Regions from separate parts of the Scopulibacillus cellulosilyticus genome, predicted to be linked through region 1. Evidence: riboswitches for the same ligand, from Rfam matches in the RefSeq annotation. Region 1 holds a riboswitch; each other region holds the start of a gene.
What was found. A riboswitch is a leader RNA that binds a small molecule or an ion and turns the genes downstream of it on or off. The one in region 1 is predicted to bind thiamine pyrophosphate.
Positions count from the first base shown of each region.

Region 1 (7,210 bases):
TTTTCTGTTTACCGATTTACACATGTAGAAAAGAGAATTGAATTTGGTAAACAGCTGTCATGGCTGCTGTTTGAGTCTCCAGTTTCAAAGGAAATCCAAAAATTTGCTTTAACCGTAGAACCAACCGGATCACGGATAGATTATGATCAATTTCGACAGGAGACAACTACCTATTATACATACTTAAGAAGTTTTTACAATCCTGTTAAACATCATTTAAGCGAAATAAACGATTGGTTTAACGGTGAAATAAACAATAAATGGTTTGATAACCCAAAATTCTTACCTTATGACATCAGCCATTGGTATGTAAAAAAACAAAAGCAAATTGAGAAATTAGCAGCTCTTATGTCATTGTTTTGTCGAATTTTAAAAAAAGAATGAGAAAGCCACCTTTCTTTGATGAAGAAGCACTTCTTTTGTCAAGCCGGCAGGACGTTCACCAGAAAGAAAGAACTATTTAAGTTAAGAAACCAACGGGAGTTGATGGTCATGAAAACGAAGAAGCATATTGAAGAAACTTCTTATGGCTTATCAAGAAAAGAATTAGATGTTCGGATGGATTTTCTGGAAGTCAAAATGGATCAGTTGGAGAAAAAAATTTCTAATAAAGCAGATGAGATTGTATCCATGCAAATATTACATCATCGTCAGGAATTAGAAAATATCTATTATATGATTCATCAGATTGATCAACAAATCAGATTAATTGATCGGGAGCTGACGAGATTTACTAAATTGAATGGTATTTTTCCCTTGCCTAATATGAAAAACCGCCATTTACCGGTATTGAAAGAACTGGTCGGTTCTTAAGCAGCAATGGTTGTTAAAGAAATGTCATAATCCTTTTCTTTTGGTACGATAGAAGAGGGGGGTGACAGCAGTGGACAAGGAAAAAATACAAACCCTAAGACAATTAACAAGACTGCTGAAGGAATATAATCAAATGGCGTATGAACAATTTGTCAACCGGACCCGCAAAGAAGGTTATGAAGTTGATTTTTATGGTGCAGTCAAGCCATTTGCAGATAAGGTTCTTGCCGCAGCTGATCAATGGAAGCCATTGGCTCTGGAATGGATTAATAAACAGCATCCAAAGTATGTTTATCATATACAAATTAATGATACGTATGATAATTTGACGATAACCTCTGTTACAGCATTTCAAAAAGATACGCGCCGCCGCCGTTTTTTGGAAACGATAAAAGCGGTGGATTATGTGCTGGATGCAATGTTAAATCAACTATAAATAACCCTTCTGTCGTAATAGACAGAAGGGTTGTTTTTTAATAAATCATTAAAAATTTTATAAATATAAATATAAAATATGGGATACCTAAAAATAAGATGATTTTGAACATGACATTAGTTAGTTTCTCAAGGAGGTCTTCTGGTTGAAATTTGTTAAAACTTTTTATAAATGTTTTCGCGGCATCTGTGAATGAACGTTTAGGTTTAGCCTTTTCCAATACTTTTCCAGCAATCATTATTTGTCCTCCCAATGTGTTTATTTAATACATCATATGGTTGTCCAAATCAGATTATGCTAATTTTAATAGAAAAAAACTCGCCATTGCGAGTTTTAATAATGTGGTTAATATCTTTGGGAGCTAAGTCGTTAAACCGTGTAAAACCGCCGGATAAAGCAAAAGTTCGGCCATTAATAAGCGGGTATAATCCTTGCCATCCGCCGTTTAACTGATAATATGGCGTGCCTGGAATTTTTTTTAAAAAGGTTAGATACGTACCGTTTTCAATAGCGCCAGGATATAGATTATTAAGCGGATTCTCAGGTTTAGGTAAAGGATAAATGCCTGTTGTTAATAGATGAACATCGTGTTGTTCAGACCCTTTGTATACTGTTTTAACGGATAAAGGCTGTACATAGTTAATAAATTTACCAATGTCTGTATGACGCCCTGTATTGAATTGATAACTGACACCTTGAATCTCAGCTAAAATAATTAAATCGGATGAAGCAATCAAATCCTGACTGGTTTTTAATTGCGCGCTTTTTATAAGATCATGATGGACATTAAAGGCTTTTGATACATGAGCCTCCCCAATGAATAAAATAAGAATTAATGCTGGAAAAACCATTAAACGTTTTATAACTGTCATGCAGGGATCATCTCCAACAATTTATATTTCTTATATATGTTGTCTCAATTTCTATATTTTTAATCAAAATTATCTTATCCGCCAGAATGACAGTTAATTTAAGTTGGTGCAGGAAGAGGCACTAGAATAGGCTGAAGTGTTTCACTTGGTTGGGGAGCTTCTCCTGGATGTGTTATTTGACCCGGCAAGGCAAGTTGAGGTGCTGGTTGTGTGAATCTTCCTGAATTATAGGCATTAGATACAGGCTTAATCATTCCGGCACTGCCAATTTGTAATACAGATGAATTTGATAGACCATTAATTCTTAATTGATGAATATGAATGTCTTGGTTAATAAAAAAATTCATATGGAACGCTCCAATAAAAAATTAATTATTAGCCGCATTACTTCCGTCTGCAAGATCTGAATCGAAAGTATTTGTGCTGTTTATCAGATTATTTGTTTGTAAAAAGTCGCCAGTACTTAACGCACCTGATCCGGCATATGTTTTCGATGTGCTTTTAGGCGCAATATTTAATGAGTCGCCGACGTGAAAAACGGCGCCGCTGCCTATACTGTTGATTTTAATTGGTCCCGCAATTGATGGCATATCGAAACATCCTTTACACCTATTGATAAATTTATTCTATGCCGGTGAATGGTTAAATGTTAGATTAATGAGGTCTCAGTCAGGCGGATTAAAAAATTGCCGGATGTTTTTAACCCGTGCTTCAGTGTAAACATAATCTGTAGAACCAACATCTATAACAGAAGCCGTAGATACACCGGTTATTTTAATATGATTGACCTTGATAAAAGGATCTTCATTAATGACATTTGTATGAACAGGTTCGTAAATATTGGCTTCAAGCAATGGTACATCAAAAATATAATGATGCTGATTAAGAATGGGGTCATTTTTAGGGTAAATTGGATATTCTCTTTGGATGGCAAAAACTTTTCCGACTGGTGTGACCCGCTTAGAATCACCAACCTCAAGGATTGAACTTAAGGAAATGGTGTTAATTTTTAGCGTGTCTACGACTGAAGTTCTAACCGGCACTACCGCACGACCCCCTGAGCAGCATATGGTGCGAGCGCTTCACCGACGATCAGTGATTCTGCCGGAGTATCGAAAATGGACGATGATCCAATTGTTTTTGCATCGCCAATCAGTACGACAGAAGCCGTTGCCACACCGATGATCCTTATATTGTTCACGCATAATTCCTTATTAACGACATTAAAATTCATTGTGAATCACGCCTTTTTTTAGGAAGATAATCAATAAACATACTAAATGCCTTTCTAATGTCATCATGCAGCTTTTCATTAATGACATCAACTAAATCTTCCCGATTATCAAGATATTGCTCCTGGTATTTAGATAAATAATATTGAGCCCGGTTATTAAGCTGTTTTTGAACATCATTAATAATAAACTGCCGATATGTGTCATCTAAAGGATAACCTTTTTCTTGCTCGATCCCGCGTAAATCTTCAAATGCTTGCTCTCTGAAATACTGATTCAGAAAATGATTAACATCATTCATAACCGCTGAGGAAGGATCAATGGGTTGTTCCGGCGCATGAATGGTTTGGTCATTTATTGTAAAATCGTCCAGATCCTCCATATCTTTATTTGGGTTTAAGCCAATATTCAAAGTACCCTCAAGCGTGTCAATTTTTAATTGGTCAAAAGAATAATTGACAGTTAAAGGTTGTTGTTTTTTTAAGCCGTCCATATCTGTTTTCATCGTTTTAATCACTTTTTCTAATTCCCGAATGCGTTTTTCCTGCGTATTCATCTTACCGTGCAAATGTTGTATAATTTGTTGCCATTGATAAGGCTGTTGGTAATTCACCATCGCTCACCTCTCTATTTAAAGATATGCAGTAAATAGGGGGGACGATGACCTGTGAAAAAGAAATTTTAGAAAAGGGCTATACATTTAAGGCATTTCCCTGGTCAATAAGATCGGGATCTTCAACCTGAGTTGAATTTGGTGCATTATGAATAACTAATCTGTCTCCAGTGTTAAAAGAACCAGCCCCGGCAAAACTTTTGGAAAAAGCAAACGGCGAAAGATTATAAACATCACCGACATTCAAAACAGAGGAGCTTGACATGACACTAATTTTGATTATACCGACAAGAGCAGGCATATGAATAACATCCTTTTGCTGATTTCCTTACATTAGTCTATGAAATGGGCGAATAATTGTTAAAGAAAACTTGCCGGCTTGTAAACCCTTTAGACACGGACCGGGGAGTTCAGTACCTTTAAATTAAACTGTTTTAATGAAAAAAACCAGCCGACAGCTGGTTAAAATATTAATGATTTATCCCGGTGCAAGCGTCCGTAAAACTCCCGCCTCAAAACTTGAGTTTAAACAATGAAGTTTAGGCGGGAGATAACGGACGCTAACCCCCCGATAAGTTCAACTAACCATCAGTGGGGGGATGAACAAAACCCCCACTGATGGAAGTTTCACTTTATAGACTTTCTTTATTTTGTGCGTATTCTGCACGTTTAATAAAAGATTGTTCATCCTCTATTAACCCGCAAACACCGCACTGGACCTTTTGTTCAGGTCCATTATAGGGCAAATGAATAGGGTCCAAATGATCCATGTTATATTCCTCGGTTATTTCTCCGGTATTCGGATCCATTTTAACTGCCTTAGGTTTTTGCTCGATAATATTGAAGCGCGTTTTATTTGTTTTACAATTTGGACAAAGGTAAGGATGAGACATTAAAAAAAACACCTCCTTATTTCATTTTTTGCAAAAAATTAAAAGATTATTAAAGAAAACTTGCCGATTGGCAAGCCTGTCACTTTATATGTTGAATATGATCGAATGAAGAGAAATTTTAAAAAGCAATATGAAAAATTAAGAAAAAAATATGTTTTTAAAATAAATCTTTATATTGAAAAATGTTCATGTTTGTAGTAACGTGTTAATAAATAGAAAAATATTCGATTTGTTCCACTAGGGGTGCTTTTCGCTGAGAGGGGCTTATGCCTAAACCCTTAGACCTGATCTGGATAATACCAGCGAAGGAAAGTGGTAAAAGTAACTGTCTTTCTATTGACAGGTGACCTTGTTAACTTATGCCGCTTTCCAATACCGGAAAGCGGCATTTTTTTATATGACGGTTATTGGAAAAAGGGTATCTGAAAAGGCAGTTTGCTATTTTCACGAAAGGACTGCCTCGCAGTTATTTAATGGATCAAAGGGACAAATCCGGAGGAGGAAAATTCGTGAAAAACAATCGTAAGTTAAAGCTCACAGACATTTTGGTGACAATTGTAATCGCATTAGTATTCGGTTTGATTTACAAACTGTGGGGCCCGGTATCTTATTTATTAAAACCATTGGGACTGCAAATTGATCAGCTTGTATATGGTATGTGGTTTATGGCCGGGCCGTTTGCGCTATTGTTAATCAGAAAGCCGGGTGTCGCCGTATTGGCAGAGACGGCAGCCGCCTTAGGAGAAGTTTTATTTGCCGGTCAGGGAGGAATTGTTGATTTTTATTACGGTTTTTTGCAAGGTCTTTTTGCTGAGATCGTATTCTTTGCTTTCCGTTATAAGAAATTTAATCTTTCTGTGGCCGTTTTTTCTGGAATGGCATCTGCTCTTGCGTCTTTTATATTGGACTTAGGTTTTGGTTATTTATTCGAGCTTGCCGGCTGGAATCTTGTTTTAAATATTATTTTCCGTTTTATTGGCGCAGGATTGATTGCAGGAGCATTTTCTTACGTGCTTGTTAAAGCTTTAGAATCAGCCGGGGTAGCCAATATCGTCAGACCGGTTTCAAAGGATGATTATGATGTCCTTAATTAATACCCAATATGGTGTCACAAATTTGCGCTTAGCTTTTCCTAAGGAAAAAGAAATGCAGTTTAAGGATTTGTCTTTTCATTATAAAAAAGGTGAAAAAATTCTGATGCTTGGTCCGTCCGGCTGCGGGAAATCAACACTCATGCAGGTGCTGTGCGGTCTTGTTCCGGAGCATATTGAGTACCCTATGAAGGCAGATGATATCAAACTTCCTGAAAAATGGGGCTATGTTTTTCAAGATCCTGATTCGCAATTTTGCATGTCGTATGTTGATGAAGAAATTGCCTTTGTATTAGAAAATCTTCAAGTCCCTCGTATAGAAATGCCGGACATGATTAAAAAGTATCTTAATAAGGTTGGACTTCATTTAGAAGAAACGCATACGCCGATCAATCAATTATCAGGAGGCATGAAGCAGCGGCTGGCGACAGCTTCCGCGCTTGCCTTAGATCCTGATACCCTGTTTCTCGATGAGCCGACAGCGATGCTTGACCCGGAAGGTACAGAAGAGTTATGGCAAATGATTCAGGAAGTTGCCGCTGATAAAACAGTCATTATTGTTGAGCATAAAATCGACCATGTTATTCATTTCGTCGACCGGGTCGTTTTATTCAATGATGAAGGAAAGATTATTGCCGATGGGGAAGCCGGTACTATTTTTAAAGACTATCAAAGTAAACTTGATGACTATGGCATTTGGTATCCGGGTGTTTGGAACCAAAATTATGGAAATGAGCCTTTGATGATAGAGTCTCAAGACACCACGCCGTTGCTTCAAGTTGAAGATTTTACGGTTTACCGTAAGAAGACGCCTAAAGTTCATGTACAGGAACTGTTGGTATCATCCGGGGAATGGATTACAATCATTGGCAAAAACGGAGCAGGAAAAAGTACTCTTCTTGAGGGTATCATGGATTTACTGCCCAACAGCGGCAACTGCCGTGATCTTTCTAACGGGGGTTCTTCGGGAATGACATTCGTCTTTCAAAATCCTGAGTTTCAGTTTGTGACGGATAAAGTGATTGATGAGCTCGAATATGGACTCAAAATGAAAAAAGTTGATCATTCAACCATTAATGAGCGGGTCAATCAAGCCCTTATACAATTTTCACTTGCAAATCAAATCAATCAGCATCCATATCAACTGTCGATTGGGCAAAAAAGACGTTTAAGCGTCGCTTGCGCATTACTTGAAAGCCCAAAGATGATTTTATTAGATGAACCGACATTCGGCCAAGATGCAAAAAATACTTTTGCCCT
Region 1 is NZ_JBHTCO010000005.1:22,586-29,795, forward strand. It holds gene ACFQRG_RS06695 (DUF2515 family protein) at 1-384, shown strand, start outside; gene ACFQRG_RS06700 (hypothetical protein) at 493-813, shown strand; gene ACFQRG_RS06705 (YppE family protein) at 884-1,249, shown strand; gene ACFQRG_RS06710 (hypothetical protein) at 1,287-1,487, opposite strand; gene ACFQRG_RS06715 (hypothetical protein) at 1,537-2,121, opposite strand; gene ACFQRG_RS06720 (spore germination protein GerPB) at 2,220-2,468, opposite strand; gene ACFQRG_RS06725 (spore germination protein) at 2,490-2,711, opposite strand; gene ACFQRG_RS06730 (spore germination protein GerPE) at 2,787-3,164, opposite strand; gene ACFQRG_RS06735 (spore gernimation protein GerPD) at 3,164-3,355, opposite strand; gene gerPC (spore germination protein GerPC) at 3,352-3,969, opposite strand; gene ACFQRG_RS06745 (spore germination protein) at 4,046-4,267, opposite strand; gene ACFQRG_RS06750 (DNA alkylation repair protein) at 4,599-4,859, opposite strand; TPP riboswitch at 5,089-5,187, shown strand; gene ACFQRG_RS06755 (ECF transporter S component) at 5,369-5,953, shown strand; gene ACFQRG_RS06760 (ABC transporter ATP-binding protein) at 5,937-7,210, shown strand, end outside.

Region 2 (7,210 bases), on a different contig from region 1:
ATGCCGGAATGATTTATGCCAGTAATTTATGTACAGAAATTATGCAAAACATGTCAGCGACGACAGTCATTGAGGAAGAAATAGATGATGGAACGATTAAAGTGACAAAGCAGCCTGGAGATTTTGTTGTATGCAACCTCTCATCGATATCGCTTGCCAAGGCTGTCCAAGATGATGTTCTTGAAAGATTAATTCCGATCCAAGTAAGAATGCTTGATAATGTCATAGACATTAATACTATTGAAGTCAAGCAAGCATCAATGACGAATAAAAAATATCGCGCGATAGGCCTCGGGACATTTGGCTGGCACCATTTGCTTGCACTAAAAGGCATGACTTGGGAGAGCGAAGAGGCTGTCCAGTTCGCGGATGAACTATATGAAAAGATCAATTATATTACGATAAAAGCGAGTGTTGACCTGGCAAAGGAAAAAGGAGGCTATTCGCTGTTTACGGGATCTGATTGGGAAACTGGTGCTTACTTTGAAGACCGCGGCTATAAAAGCGATGCTTGGCTAACGTTAAGAGAAAAAGTCAAAAAGCACGGCATACGAAACGGCTATTTAATGGCGGTGGCGCCAAATTCATCAACAGCCATTATTGCCGGTTCCACAGCATCCATTGATCCTATTTTTCAAAAAGCTTATTCCGAGGAAAAGAAGAACTATAAAATTCCTGTAACTGCACCGGATTTATCACCGGAAACAACTTGGTATTATAAGTCCGCTTATCATATTGATCAGCTGTGGAGCATTCGTCAAAATGCGGCAAGACAGCGCCATATCGATCAATCGATTTCATTCAATATTTATGTTCAACATAATATTAAAGCAAAGGTTTTGCTTGATCTTCATCTTGAAGCCTGGAAGCGGGGATTGAAGACGACATACTATACCCGCTCGACTTCTGTTGAAGTAGATGATTGCGAATCATGTGAAAGCTAAAGGATATTCAAAAAGTCCGGGAAACATGTGCTCTTTCGCCGGCGCATATTCAGTGAAGTGTTGCCGCTTCTCGTCGCAAAGCTACAAAGATGCATATTCATGCAGCGGCTTTGCCGCGCCTCGAACTACTTGGCACTGTTTGTCCTCCTTTTTGAACTTTTATATAAAAGGAGAAAAAATCAATGTCACATTTAATGAAAAGAAAATTATACGACCCGACAGCCCCTAATGCATCAACAGGTATTATTAACGGCAAAAGCTCAAATGTCTTAAACTGGGATGATACGAGATTTAAATGGGCGTACAGTCTTTATAAAACGATGCTTGCCAACTTCTGGACACCATTTGAGATCAATATGTCCAACGATATAAAGCAATACAAAAATGAATTATCTGAAAAGGAACATGACACCTTTAATAAAATTATAGGTCTGCTTGCTTTTTTGGACTCGATTCAAACGGACTATTCTCATAGAATTGCAGATTACCTGACAGATTCCAGTTTATCGGCACTGATGACTGTGCTTAGCTTTCAAGAAGTCGTTCATAATCAAAGCTATTCATATGTATTATCCAGTGTAACAACCAAACAAAAGCAAGATGAGATCTTTGAGTATTGGAAGCATGACCCGGTACTGCGCGAGAGAAACGATTTTATAGTCAACGGCTATCAAAACTTTGTTGATCATCCATCGACACAAACATTTTTAGAATCTATTATTTATGATGTTATTTTGGAGGGGCTTAATTTTTATTCCGGTTTTGCCTTTTTCTACAACTTGGCAAGGAATCAAAAAATGGTTGGCACATCAACGATGATTAACTATATTAACCGTGATGAGCACCAGCATGTTAGATTATTTGCAGAGATTTTTAAAGAAACATTGAATGAAAATCCAAAATATAATACAGCGGAATTAGAAAGGTTTGCTGTTGAAACATTTCAAAAGGCGGCAGAATTAGAAATCAACTGGGGCAGATATATCATAGGGAACGAGATTCAAGGAATCTTAATGTCTGACCTTGAAGCCTATATTCAATTTATGGCTAATTTGCAAATCCGCAAGCTGGGATTTGATGTTAAGCCATTTCCTCAAGCGCCAACCAAGAATCCTTTGAAATGGATTAAAGCATATCAAGACGTTAATATGGGCAAAAGTGATTTTTTTGAACAAAAATCGAGACAATATACTAAAGTCACCGATGAAAATGGTTTTGATGAGTTGTAATTTTCACATGTTATTTACTTATTAGCCTTTTGACCCGTTTTGTGAGAAAATAAAGACATAAGGCTATTAAAGGAGGTTTTAAAAATGCCTCTGTGGTTTAGAAAAACACTTGTTGTACTTGTCGCGATATTAACACTCGGAACAGTAGTGCCAACATCGTACCTTCATACAGAAAACAAACCAACAGGTGAAAAAATACACGAAGAATCAAATGAAGCTTCAGTTCCCGAGCTTTCATCAAAAGAAATAAATGATATTGAAAAGCCGGCTGAAGAAAAGAGCGAAGCATTAAGCTGGCAAGACATTGTAATGGATTGTCAAACAAAAGAAGAGATAACTAAAGCGTTAGAATCATTTGCGACTGAAGAAGCTGTTAATAAAGGGATGAAAAAGTTTGGTCCTGTTATTGGCAAACAAATCGGGGACACTTATCAAAATGATATTGCTCCTAAATTTGGCCATGCTGTAGCTTCAATGGTTGAAAAGAACAAAAATGAAAATTTATTAAGGCATTTGGAAGTCAGCAATGACCCTGCCGGCGGCACCGGTGAACGAATTCTCCACTTTTATGACAGCCGTAACGGCAAGGAGTGGATTAAGTTCCATGTAAGACGCGACCATCCGCCGAAGGAAGGATATTGGTTCAATTTTCATTACCATACCAATGAAGACAACTTTCAAGTTCACCATGAATTAGGTAAGATTTATTGGGACAAAAATACACCGCCTCACTGGCAGGTATAAATACAATCCTTTTTGTCTTTAACAATATCAACAGAAAATTTAAACATCGTTCTTAATTTCAAAGAAGTCTTGTTAAGCTTGCTTCAATTAAGTTATAATATTAATACAAAAAACGACATAATTTGAACTCGTATAATCGCGGGAATATGGCCCGCAAGTCTCTACCGGATTACCGTAAATAATCTGACTACGAGTGGGATATAAACAAAGGTGTTCTGTCACCTTTTGTTTTATTTTGTTAAAACATAGCCCAAGGGCAGTCTCACTCATTATAGAGATAGACAACCCTTGGGCTTTTTCTATTTCAAAAAAGGGAGGCAGCTGTGTGGAATTTTTAAAGCAGCGTATTAGAGAAGAAGGAAGAGTTCTTGACGGTGATGTATTAAAGGTTGACCGTTTTTTAAATCATCAGATTGATCCGCATCTAATGAAAGAAATTGGTCAAGCTTTTGCAGATAAATTTAAAGCAGCGGGGATTACCAAAATTGTCACAATTGAATCATCCGGTATCGCACCGGCCGTAATGGCAGGATTAATCCTCGATGTTCCAGTTATTTTTGCCCGAAAAAAACAATCACTGACATTGAGAGAGGATCTGCTGACGACTGAGATTACCTCGTATACAAAGAAAGAGAAAAAGGAAGTCTATCTCTCAAAGAAATTTTTATCAAGTAATGATCAAGTGCTGATTATTGATGACTTTCTGGCAAAAGGAGAAGCGGCTTTAGGTTTGTGCCGTTTGGTTGAACAATCGGGAGCGAATGTCGCCGGAATCGGCATTGTGATAGAAAAGGCATTCCAAAGCGGCAGAAATAAACTTGATGAAGAAGGGTATAAAGTCTATTCTTTAGCACGAATTGCATCTTTAGAAAATAATGTTGTGACATTTGTCGATGAGGCGGCTCGCTAATAAAAGGGGAGACTTTAACTATGAAACTTCAGCCTGGAAAACTATTATCCTTGAGCATTCAGCATGTTTTAGCTATGTATGCAGGAGCAGTTATTGTCCCGCTGATTATCGGCGGGGCGATGGGTATGGATGCAAAAGACTTAACCTATCTTGTTTCAGTTGATTTGGCGGCGAGCGGGATTGCGACATTGCTTCAAGTTTGGAAGAATAAATTTTTAGGGGTAGGTTTACCGGTTGTCCTGGGATGTACATTCACTGCAGTTGCGCCGATGATCGCAATTGGCAAACAATTTGGTCTTTCGGGAATTTACGGTGCAATTCTAGTATCAGGTATTATTGTATTTATTCTTGCAACGTTTTTTGGTAAAGTGATCAAACTGTTTCCGCCTATTGTGATTGGAACAGTTGTTACAGTGATTGGCATAACGCTAATCCCGACGGCTATTACGAACATGGCTGGAGGACAGGGTTCACATGATTTTGGAAGCTTAAAAAACCTTTCACTTTCATTTGGAGTTCTGCTTTTTATCATTGTCATGAACAGGGTATTTAAAGGGTTCGTACGTTCTATTTCAATATTAATCGGGTTAGTTGGCGGTACAATTGTTGCTTATTTTATGGGCATGGTTGATTTGACACCTGTTAAAGAGGCAAGTTGGTTCCACATTCTTGAACCGTTGCACTTTAGCGTACCGTCATTCCACTTTAGCGCGATATTAACAATGACGATTGTTGCCATTGTTAGTCTGATAGAATCGACCGGCGTCTTTTTTGCATTAAGTGAGATTTGCGAGCAGCCTTTAGACGATAAGGCACTTGAACGCGGCTATCGTTCAGAAGGCTTGGCAACAATTATTGGCGCTTTATTTAATGCATTGCCATATACAACTTTCTCGCAGAATGTCGGGTTAATTCAACTATCTAAAGTTAAATCAAGGAAAGTTATTGTTGGTTGTGGTTTCATCATGGTAGCCTTAGGATTTATCCCAAAGATTACTGCATTTACCACTTTGATTCCAAGTTCAGTATTAGGCGGGGCTATGGTTGCTATGTTTGGTATGGTTGTCGCAAGCGGTATTAGGATGTTAAGCCATGTAGACTTTAATCGTCATGAAAATTTATTGATCATTGCCTGTTCGGTAGGCTTAGGCTTAGGAGTATCTGTACAGCCGGACTTATTTGCAAAACTGCCAAGCGGTATTCAGCTTTTAACTAATAACGGCATTGTTGCCGGCAGTGTCACAGCGATTGTGTTGAATTTTATTTTTAACGTGAAATTTAAAAAAGCTAAACAGAAATCAGAGTCACCAGCATCATCAGCATCATCGTATACGGAAGAGGCGCATGCAAGGTAACTTCTCTGTTTTTTGATTACGAGCAGAAAATTAAAGGTGACTATTTATTGAGCTGTCTTATCATTGTAAGACAGCTTTCATTTTTTAACTCTGATATTTATCTATTAATATTATAGATAAAACTTATTGAAAGGTATTTTCAAAGATATCCTTTTGTGTTAATCTTAACTTAACAGTCATATAATTAATGAACTCTGCTAGGGGTGCCGTAATTGGCTGAGACGGATATTTTCCGAACTCTAGAACCTGATCTGGTTTGTACCAGCGTAGGAAAGTGGAGCGCTAAATATTACAACTGTACGTCTAGTTGAAATAGTCAACCGCTTTCTTTTATAGAAAAGAAAACGGTTTTTTTATTTTTTAAGAAGGTGAAAGCGTGAGAGAACTTCATGTTATTACGACGGGCAAGGATTCTGCATACCAAGCGGCATCGAAAATAAGGGCCATCATCCCTTTCATCACAGCGGTACATGTTAGGGAAAAAGAGCTCTCACAAAAGGATTATATTCAATTTGTTCAAATTCTCCTGAATCACGGAATACCAAAAAATAAAATAATAGCCAATAAATATGTCGAAGCCGCAGGATTATTAGGTCTAAAAGGCGTGCATCTTCCTGAATCGGGTGAAGCTCCAAATAAGGTTAAACAGCTTTATCCCGATTTAATTGTAGGGTGTTCCGTTCATTCAAAAGAAACAGCAGTGAAAAAGGAAAAGCAAAATGCAGATTATCTCTTCTATGGCAATGTATTTCCGACTTCATGTAAGCCGGGCCTTGCGGGGAAGGGATTGTCATTGCTATCAGATGTTGTTAAATCAGTATCAATTCCGGTGATAGCCATTGGAGGCATCTATCCGGAAACGATCAATAAAGTAAGACAAACAGGGGCACAAGGTGCGGCTGTTATGTCGGGAATTATGAATGCAGAGGATCCCGGCGGCATGTGCCTAAAATATGTAAATTGTCTAAAGGAGGAGTGAGTGTTGGGAAAAGTTCATGATGTGATCATCATTGGCGGAGGTGTCATCGGCTGTTCAATCGCCTATTACCTGGCTAAAAAGAAGCATAGTGTTTTGCTTTTAGAAAAAGATCGTATCGGCGAAAAAGCATCCAGTGCTGCGGCAGGAATGCTTGGGGTTCAGTCAGAAATAGAAGAAGAAGGTCCATTATTTCAGTTAGCAAGAAAGAGCCGTGATCTGTTTCCTGATTTATCGGAAGAGTTGAAAGATTTGACGGGCATTGACATTGGTTATACGAAGAGCGGAGCGTTAAAACTTGCTTTTACACCTGATGAACTCGAACGCCTTACAAAAATTGCAGAGTGGCAAAAAGATAATGGCGAAGAAGTTATTTTAGGTGACCAGCGCATGATCCTCGATAAAGTGCCGGCAGTTTCTGATCTTGTTATAGGCGGACTATATTTTCCAAATGAAGGTCAAGTCCACCCTGTTGATTTAACCAATGCTTTAGCGCGCGGGGCTATGCATTACGGGGCAAAAATTCGTGAATATACAGACGTTTTGGATTTAGAAATTAAAGACGGCCGTGTTCAAAGTGTGAAAACAGCAGCAGGTACTTATTATAGTCACTTGGTGATTATAGCAACAGGTGCGTGGAGCCAAGTATGGTTTTCTCATCAACCGCATATTAATATTTACCCGGTTAAAGGAGAGGTCGTTTCAGTAACGACGCAATCTTCAGCGTTAAAGTCAACATTGTTTTCTGAGAAATGCTATATTGCACCAAAAAGGGGCGGAGAAATTTTTATCGGGGCCACTATGAAACCCTATGATTATGATCAATCGGTAACAGCGGGCGGGGTCCAATCGCTCCTCAAACAGGCGATAGATATTTTACCGATACTGAGTGAAGCAACATTTAACCGTGTATGGAGCGGACAAAGGCCGCAGACTAATGATGGATTGCCATTTATCGGGCGGGATACATTGTTTGATGGATTAATGTATGCGACGGGTCATTACCGCAATGGTATTTTATTAAGCCCTATTACAGGTAAGCTGGTTGCCCA
Region 2 is NZ_JBHTCO010000020.1:129,071-136,280, reverse strand. It holds gene ACFQRG_RS15850 (ribonucleoside-diphosphate reductase subunit alpha) at 1-944, shown strand, start outside; gene ACFQRG_RS15845 (ribonucleotide-diphosphate reductase subunit beta) at 1,127-2,173, shown strand; gene ACFQRG_RS15840 (YpjP family protein) at 2,258-2,917, shown strand; purine riboswitch at 3,026-3,127, shown strand; gene ACFQRG_RS15835 (xanthine phosphoribosyltransferase) at 3,243-3,827, shown strand; gene ACFQRG_RS15830 (nucleobase:cation symporter-2 family protein) at 3,848-5,182, shown strand; TPP riboswitch at 5,372-5,472, shown strand; gene ACFQRG_RS15825 (thiamine phosphate synthase) at 5,559-6,161, shown strand; gene thiO (glycine oxidase ThiO) at 6,165-7,210, shown strand, end outside.
Region 2: linked by a shared signal. The riboswitch ahead of ACFQRG_RS15825 (thiamine phosphate synthase) and the one ahead of ACFQRG_RS06755 (ECF transporter S component) in region 1 are both predicted to bind thiamine pyrophosphate.

Region 3 (7,210 bases), on a different contig from region 1:
GCCGGAAAAGTAGTGCGGTTGGCGAACCTTTCAGTGCCCTTTGAAGGGCTGGCCAGTAACAGAGGCTTTCAGCCGCAGAGCAAACCACCCGTTTTCACGGGTGGTTTTGATTAATGGTTATTTATACTTAATTTAGGTTCAGGATAATTATTTTAATAAATATATTAATAAATAGTAGTCTTTGTGAATTTAAAAATCAGTGATGAGCATAAATTTTCGAATGAACTAAAGCATCTAAAATCTGATAATTGGCTTGTTCATTTTTATGAATAATAGATTGGTTCTTTGGATTAAAGGCATCCACGGGTGACACAGGCCATTCCCCGCAAATATCAATACCGGCGACATGTTTAAAAGCGGCGACTGAAGTGATGATTCGAATCAAATCCTTCAGAGTCATATGTCCTTGATCCCAGTTAGTTTCAGCATAGGCTGAATCGAGTACGTCTTTATCAATGCTGATATAAACAGTATCTGTTTGAATGAGTGAGAGAATGGTTTGCAGCTCGGTTAGCGGTAAATGTTCACTTGAAAAAATATGAATCTTATGCCGGAGTTGAGTTGGCAGATGACTGGGAAAGGAGGTATTTGGACCAATAATAATAGCTTTTTCCAGCAAGGGAAGGTTTAAAGCGGCATGATAGACCCATGAACCGCATGATAACAGCGAAGGTGCTGATCCCTCCATTAAGTCGGTGTGATGGTCAAGAAGTATTAACGTGAAAGGTTCCTGGATTTCTGATAGTAAGGCATAAGAGACATAATGGTAATTTCCGTTGCCTATCAGAGTAATCCCTTTTTCAGTGCGATCCTTTATGGCGTTTGTAATTTGATTTAATGAATCTGGTTCACAATAAAGGTTAGTATGTTTAATGTCATATAAGTCAATCCAGTTATGAGGAAAGTCTTGACACAACTGATTTTGAACAACATAACTGCCATCAAAATTTAAGAATGTAATGTCATGATGCAATAACCCCATAACACACTCACTTCCTTTCAAAAAAGTAGAATGCAAGGAATGCTTTATTAATACTATTTTAAATCTATTCACAAGAGATGCAAATATTTTGACTTATTAACATTATCCATGTTATCCACAAGTTCAAGGGGTCTGACCCCTTTACTTGAAAAGAGCGGGCTTATGTGTTACTTTTAATCTGAAAATAATTAAATATATGATAGCACTGGGGGAGCTGGATAAGGCCGGCTGAGAGTAAGACCTGCAAAGTCTTAGACCCTTGAAACCTGATCTGGATCATGCCAGCGTAGGGAAGTCGCGGTTCTTTGTATGTATATTAAAAGGCGCAAATCCTATTCTGGGAGTTGTGCCTTTTTTACATAGCTTCGGAATACACTTCGATCTTTTCACCTGATTAGTTCCTCTAGTGCGTTAAGAAGGAGGCAGTCGCCGGTGTCTGCTCGTAAATTAACGTTTTCAGCACTGTTTATTGCCATCGGAACATTGACAAGCAATATGATCTTTATTCCGATCGGCATGTCTAAAATAACGCCCATCCAACACATTATTAATGTCTTATCAGCGGTTGTTCTTGGTCCCGGTTATGCGGTTGTCAATGCCTTTATGATTTCTTTATTAAGAAATTTACTCGGAACGGGCTCATTGTTAGCCTTTCCTGGCAGTATGATCGGTGCGTGTCTGGCCGGTGTATTGTATGTCATAACAAAAAGGAAAATATTTGCTGTTTTTGGTGAAGTCTTAGGAACGGGTATCATTGGAGCAATAGCTTCTTTTCCAATAGCCAAGTTTCTTCTCGGGCAAAATGTGGCAGCTTTCTTTTTCGTCGTACCGTTTTTAATGAGCACTGTTTGCGGCAGCTTGATTGCCTGGGTTGTGCTCACCGCTTTAGAGAAAAATCGTTCAATATCAAAATACTTTCCAATGAGGTGAAAATGATGAAAACAGTTTTAACAATAGCAGGTTCGGATTCCAGCGGCGGCGCCGGCATCCAAGCTGATTTAAAAACTTTTTCAGCACACGGCGTTTATGGAATGAGCGTGATTGCCGCAGTAACAGCGCAAAATACACAGGGTGTGCTGGCTGTTGAAGATATTTCTCCAGATATGATAGGTAAACAAATTGATGCAATTTTTACCGATATCCCGGTCCATGCCGTGAAAATTGGCATGGTATCAGACAATGCATCTATTAAAATCATTGCCGATAAACTTAAAATCTATCAGCCGGAATATATCGTTCTTGATCCGGTCATGGTTTCTAAAAGCGGTTATGATTTATTGAAGCCGGAAGCAAAACAAGCGCTAATAGAAGAATTACTGCCTTTAGCGACAGTGATTACACCGAATTTAAAAGAAGCAGGTGTCCTGATAGATCAATCTATTACCGACCTGCAAGAAATGGAACAAGCAGCGGAAAAAATTTATAACTTTGGACCTAAGGCAGTCCTTATTAAAGGCGGACATTTAGAAGGCGAGCCGGTGGATGTTCTTTATGACGGGAACTCGTGGAAGCATTTTAACGGCAAAAGAATTAACAAAAATAATACTCACGGAACCGGATGCACGCTGTCTTCAGCCATCGCCGGCAACCTCGCAAACGGACATACACTGGAAGAGGCTGTTTTAAAAGCCAAGACTTATATAGAAGGCGCAATTGACCATGGATTAGCCATCGGCAAAGGCGTTGGACCGACGAATCATTTATATCAATGGTTTCCGGAGACAAGCGTTATTGACTAAAGAGAGGGGCTTCTGTTATGGATCAAATCTATGAACTTTTTAATAAAATAAAAGATAAACAACCGCTCGTCCACCATATTACTAATAGTGTAACAATTAATGACTGCGCAAATGCTACCTTGGCTTTAGGAGGGCGCCCGGTCATGGCGGACAGCTCGAACGAAGCGGCTGAGATGGCGGCGCAATCATCTTCTCTTGTCATAAATATAGGCACTTTGGCGGAAGAAACTGTCGAATCGATGTTAAAGGCAGGAAAGGCAGCTAATGAAAAAGGGATTCCTGTCATCTTTGACCCTGTTGGTGTTGGAGCAACCGCTTTTCGCAGCGACTCAGCGAAGAAAATTCTTGCTAATGTTGATTGCTCTATTATTTGCGGGAATATGTCTGAGATTAGAACGTTAGCCGGATTGCCTTCAAGCGGACAAGGGGTTGATTCAGGCGACAGCATGGAAGGGGCTGAAGCTTTAGCCAAGAAACTTGCCAGCGAGCTAAAAGCGACAATTGCTATTACAGGGGCGATTGATGTCGTATCAGACGGTGAGCATACTGTTCGTATTCAAAACGGCCATCCAATGCTTGCAAAGCTTACAGGAACCGGGTGTATGACGAATTCATTGATCGGGGTTTATGCAGGAACGGATAATAAACCGTTCGAAGCCGCTGCGGCAGGTATTTTAACCATGGGACTTGCCGGTGAAACGGCTCATCAAAACTTAAGAGCAAATGAAGGTACGGGGATGTTCAGAGTCCGTTTGTTTGATGCGTTCTCAACCTTGACTGTTGAAGATCTTAAGAAAGGGGCACGTATCAATGGCTAATCAAAATGTAGACTACCGTGTGTATTTAGTAACGGAAAACTATGATTCCGGGCACCACAATCAGTATATGAAAAAGATAAAAGAAGCCCTTGACGGCGGGATTAGCCTATTGCAGCTAAGGGCAAAGCATGAATCATCTAAAGTGTTTTACGAGCTCGCAAAAGAACTCAGGGACACGGCGGCTTCTTACCATGTTCCATTGATTATTAATGATCGTGTTGATATCGCTCTTGCTCTTGATGCTGACGGTATTCATGTGGGGCAGGATGATCTTCCGGCAAGTATTGTCAGGGAAATTATCGGACCGGATAAAATTTTAGGCGTTTCCTGTTCAACTGTTGAAGAAGCGGTAAAAGCAGAACAAGATGGTGCAGATTATCTTGGTGTCGGTTCAGTCTTTCGAACAAAAACAAAAGGCGATGCGACGCTGATTGAACTTGATGAACTCACTCGTATCAAAGAAAAAGTATCAATTCCGGTTGTCGCTATCGGCGGGATTACACAAGATAATGTAAAAGAACTCCTTGATCGCAATGTCGATGGTGTTGCTGTAGTTTCAGCCATTCTTTCGCAAACGGATGTTAAAAAAGCAGCAGAAAAATTGAATGATAAAATGAAAAAGGCAGGAAGTCTATTATGATGACTTCCTGCCTTTTTCTTATCTCAATTTTACTTCTTATTGATAGTTTACAACAGCTGGTGATGGATCCAGCCGTAAAACCTGTTTCGGAGAAAGAAGCGGCTGATCTTCATGATAGAAGAGCTTAAATCCTCCGTACTGGTTCGTTTGTTCTGTAACCAGCTGATGGTATTTATATTTCTTATCTTTGGCTCTCCCGAAACCATCTGAGTTCTGAACGACTTCAACATGTTTAGTCGGTTTTATAAGCGATTTATTTTTGATGATGCCTTTTTGAAATTCGTGTACCATGACAATCTTATCCGGCAAGTTATCCTTTTTTACAAGATTGTTTATGTATTTAATAGCTTTTTGTATGTTTGCGCCATTCACATGTCCGAGGTCCTCGCCCGGTACCTGCCCTTTTCCGACGTGAAATTCGGTATCTATGGCTAAATGGACATTCGGCATCTTAAGATAAGGTTCAAGTTCCTTGACTTCGTTCATAATCGAGTCTCGGCCAAGCTGAACGTCAAGGATTAATAATGCCTTGTTATCTTTAGCAAGTTTGGCGTAACGCTCAATGATTTCTTTTGAGGTATGAGAGATATAAAGTTTCTTTGGTCCTGGATCCCGCTGTGCAACTGAAGCGATCAGCTCAATTGTCGGAACAGCCGGCCGGGATGGATCAGCATTAGAATAGGCTTGAGCCTGTTTTTTAAGTTTCTTCATCATCTCTTCTGGAGAACTTTCACCTAGGACACCCATTTTATTAGAGATAGGCGTGCCATAAAAGGAAACAAGCCTGTATTTCTTAAGAGGGCCGTTGGATAAGTCCTTTTTACCTGCCATCAGCGTTTGTCCTAAAGGTACTTTTCTTTTGTGATTGGAATTTTGATCTTTTGATGATGCTTTTCCTTTCTTAGAGTCTGCAGAGAAATCCTTTAGAGGCTTTGCATCTTTTGACGGAGGAACAGGGGCATAAGGTGTTTCGGGTTCCTTATTCTCATTAAGTGCAGATGCTTCTTTGACTGTTTCTTTCTTTTTATTTCCGCCATTTGCACTGCCGTTTACATCCTCCGTTTGTCCACACCCTACCAATGCAAAAATTAATAAAGTGATTGGGATCAGCGAGACATATTTTTTCACAGCTCACACTCCCTTTCAGAAAAAATAGTCTTTAAGTCAATAAGGTAAGTGAAATGATTATTCCTTAACTAAGGCGGGTGAATAGTTATTGACTGTATGTCCATTATGTAAGAAAACATCAAATTCTGTCAATCATTGTAGAAAAAACTAAAGGTTTTCAAGTGAAAGAATAATTTATAATAAATGGTACGCCAATGCCGGCGGTTTACTCAAAAGAAGCATTGCCGCCTCTTGTCGCAGCTTGCAGCAGATCTAGAAGCAATGCTTGGCTCCTGCGCAAAGGTTTCCAAAAGGGCTCTAACAAAGTTTGTCATAAAGCTGGGAAGGGATGTAATCATGTTGTTGTTTTGTTGACATTTTAAATCGAAGATAAGAAACTATGCCTAAAGGGGATGATCGAATGACAGCTATTTCGGAAAAAATCCATGTTGTTCAAGGGGATATTACCAGGGTAACCGTCGATGCCATTGTCAATGCGGCAAATAATGGATTACTTGGCGGCGGGGGCGTCGATGGGGCGATACACCGGGCAGGAGGCAGTGAGATTCTGGAAGAATGCAAGAAGATTAGGGAAAAGCAAGGCGGCTGTCCAACGGGCGAAGCTGTTATTACAACAGCGGGACGTCTTAATGCAAAATATGTCATTCATACTGTCGGACCCGTTTGGCAAGGCGGAAAACACCAAGAGGCGCAGTTACTTAGAAACTGTTATCAAAATGTTTTGCAGCTTGCTGATCAATATCATGTTGAAACAATTGCATTCCCAAATATCAGTACAGGTGTTTATCATTTTCCGAAACCGTTAGCGGCAGATATTTCTGCAGAAGAAGTGTCATCCTACTTAAATGAACATAAGCAAAGCAAGATTAATAAGGTTCTTTTTGTTTGCTTTGATGAAGAAAATTATCGTTTGTTGCTTGAAAAAACTAATTAGTTGTTTAATAGTTGGCCGCCAAACTGCATGATTGAGTTATGGCGGCTAAATCTTATTCATTTAGCCGCATGATGAATCTCAAACGCAGTCCGGATGCCGGATTCTATTGCGCCTTCGATCCAATTAGGATCTGATGATGTTTGTTCGCCGGCAAAGTGAATTCTTCCTTCCGGTATTGTCATATAAGGCAGTAATTCTGTTTGTTGTTCCGGCTTGAAAAAAGTAAAACCGCCGCAAGAATTTTTATCCAGAAGCCAGCTCTTTGATATACCAGTGACAAATTCTTTATAGACGACATTCCCGTGAATAGAAGCTAAATTGTTTAAAGCGTGATAAACACGTTCTTCATTTGAAAATGCTATCCATGGTGATGCATCATCACCCCATGTATAACTGGCAATAATGACGGCTGGACCGGAACTTCCAATCCCGTTACTTGGATAATAGACAAAGCGTATTGGCAAATCAGTGACTGTCTTCCCGCCGTATAAGCCTTCTTTTTCCCAGAACCTGCTTTTAAATTCAATCGCAACCTTGGAAGCATTCATATAATGAAGTTCTCTTATAGCCCTTCGCTTTATATGTGATATAGAATGATAAGGTTGAATATCAATGAAGCGCAAAGCTGGAAAGGGAATCGTAACAATGCACCTGTCCCCTGTAAAGCTTTTATTTTCAGAACCTTGCTTTGAATTGACAGTAACACCGTCATGTTGCTGGGTAATGTTAACAACGCGATGATTAAATAAAACGTTGTCTTTTAACTCAGGGAGAAATGCCTTTGGAAGCAAATCATTGCCTCCGGTAATTTCAAAAAAGCGCTCTATTGGCAGAATCGTTTGATATAAACGCGATGAAGGACTTAAAAAAATCATCACATCTCTCATTGAATGGATAAAAGCTTGTTCGAGTAATCCTTCTAGGTCCAAAAGGACACCAATCATCTCTATAGCGCCTTGTGAAAAGCTT
Region 3 is NZ_JBHTCO010000017.1:16-7,225, forward strand. It holds gene ACFQRG_RS13090 (arginase family protein) at 197-982, opposite strand; TPP riboswitch at 1,180-1,293, shown strand; gene thiW (energy coupling factor transporter S component ThiW) at 1,415-1,912, shown strand; gene thiD (bifunctional hydroxymethylpyrimidine kinase/phosphomethylpyrimidine kinase) at 1,915-2,721, shown strand; gene thiM (hydroxyethylthiazole kinase) at 2,739-3,539, shown strand; gene thiE (thiamine phosphate synthase) at 3,532-4,179, shown strand; gene ACFQRG_RS13115 (hypothetical protein) at 4,216-5,307, opposite strand; gene ACFQRG_RS13120 (O-acetyl-ADP-ribose deacetylase) at 5,708-6,241, shown strand; gene ACFQRG_RS13125 (flavin monoamine oxidase family protein) at 6,298-7,210, opposite strand, start outside.
Region 3: linked by a shared signal. The riboswitch ahead of thiW (energy coupling factor transporter S component ThiW) and the one ahead of ACFQRG_RS06755 (ECF transporter S component) in region 1 are both predicted to bind thiamine pyrophosphate.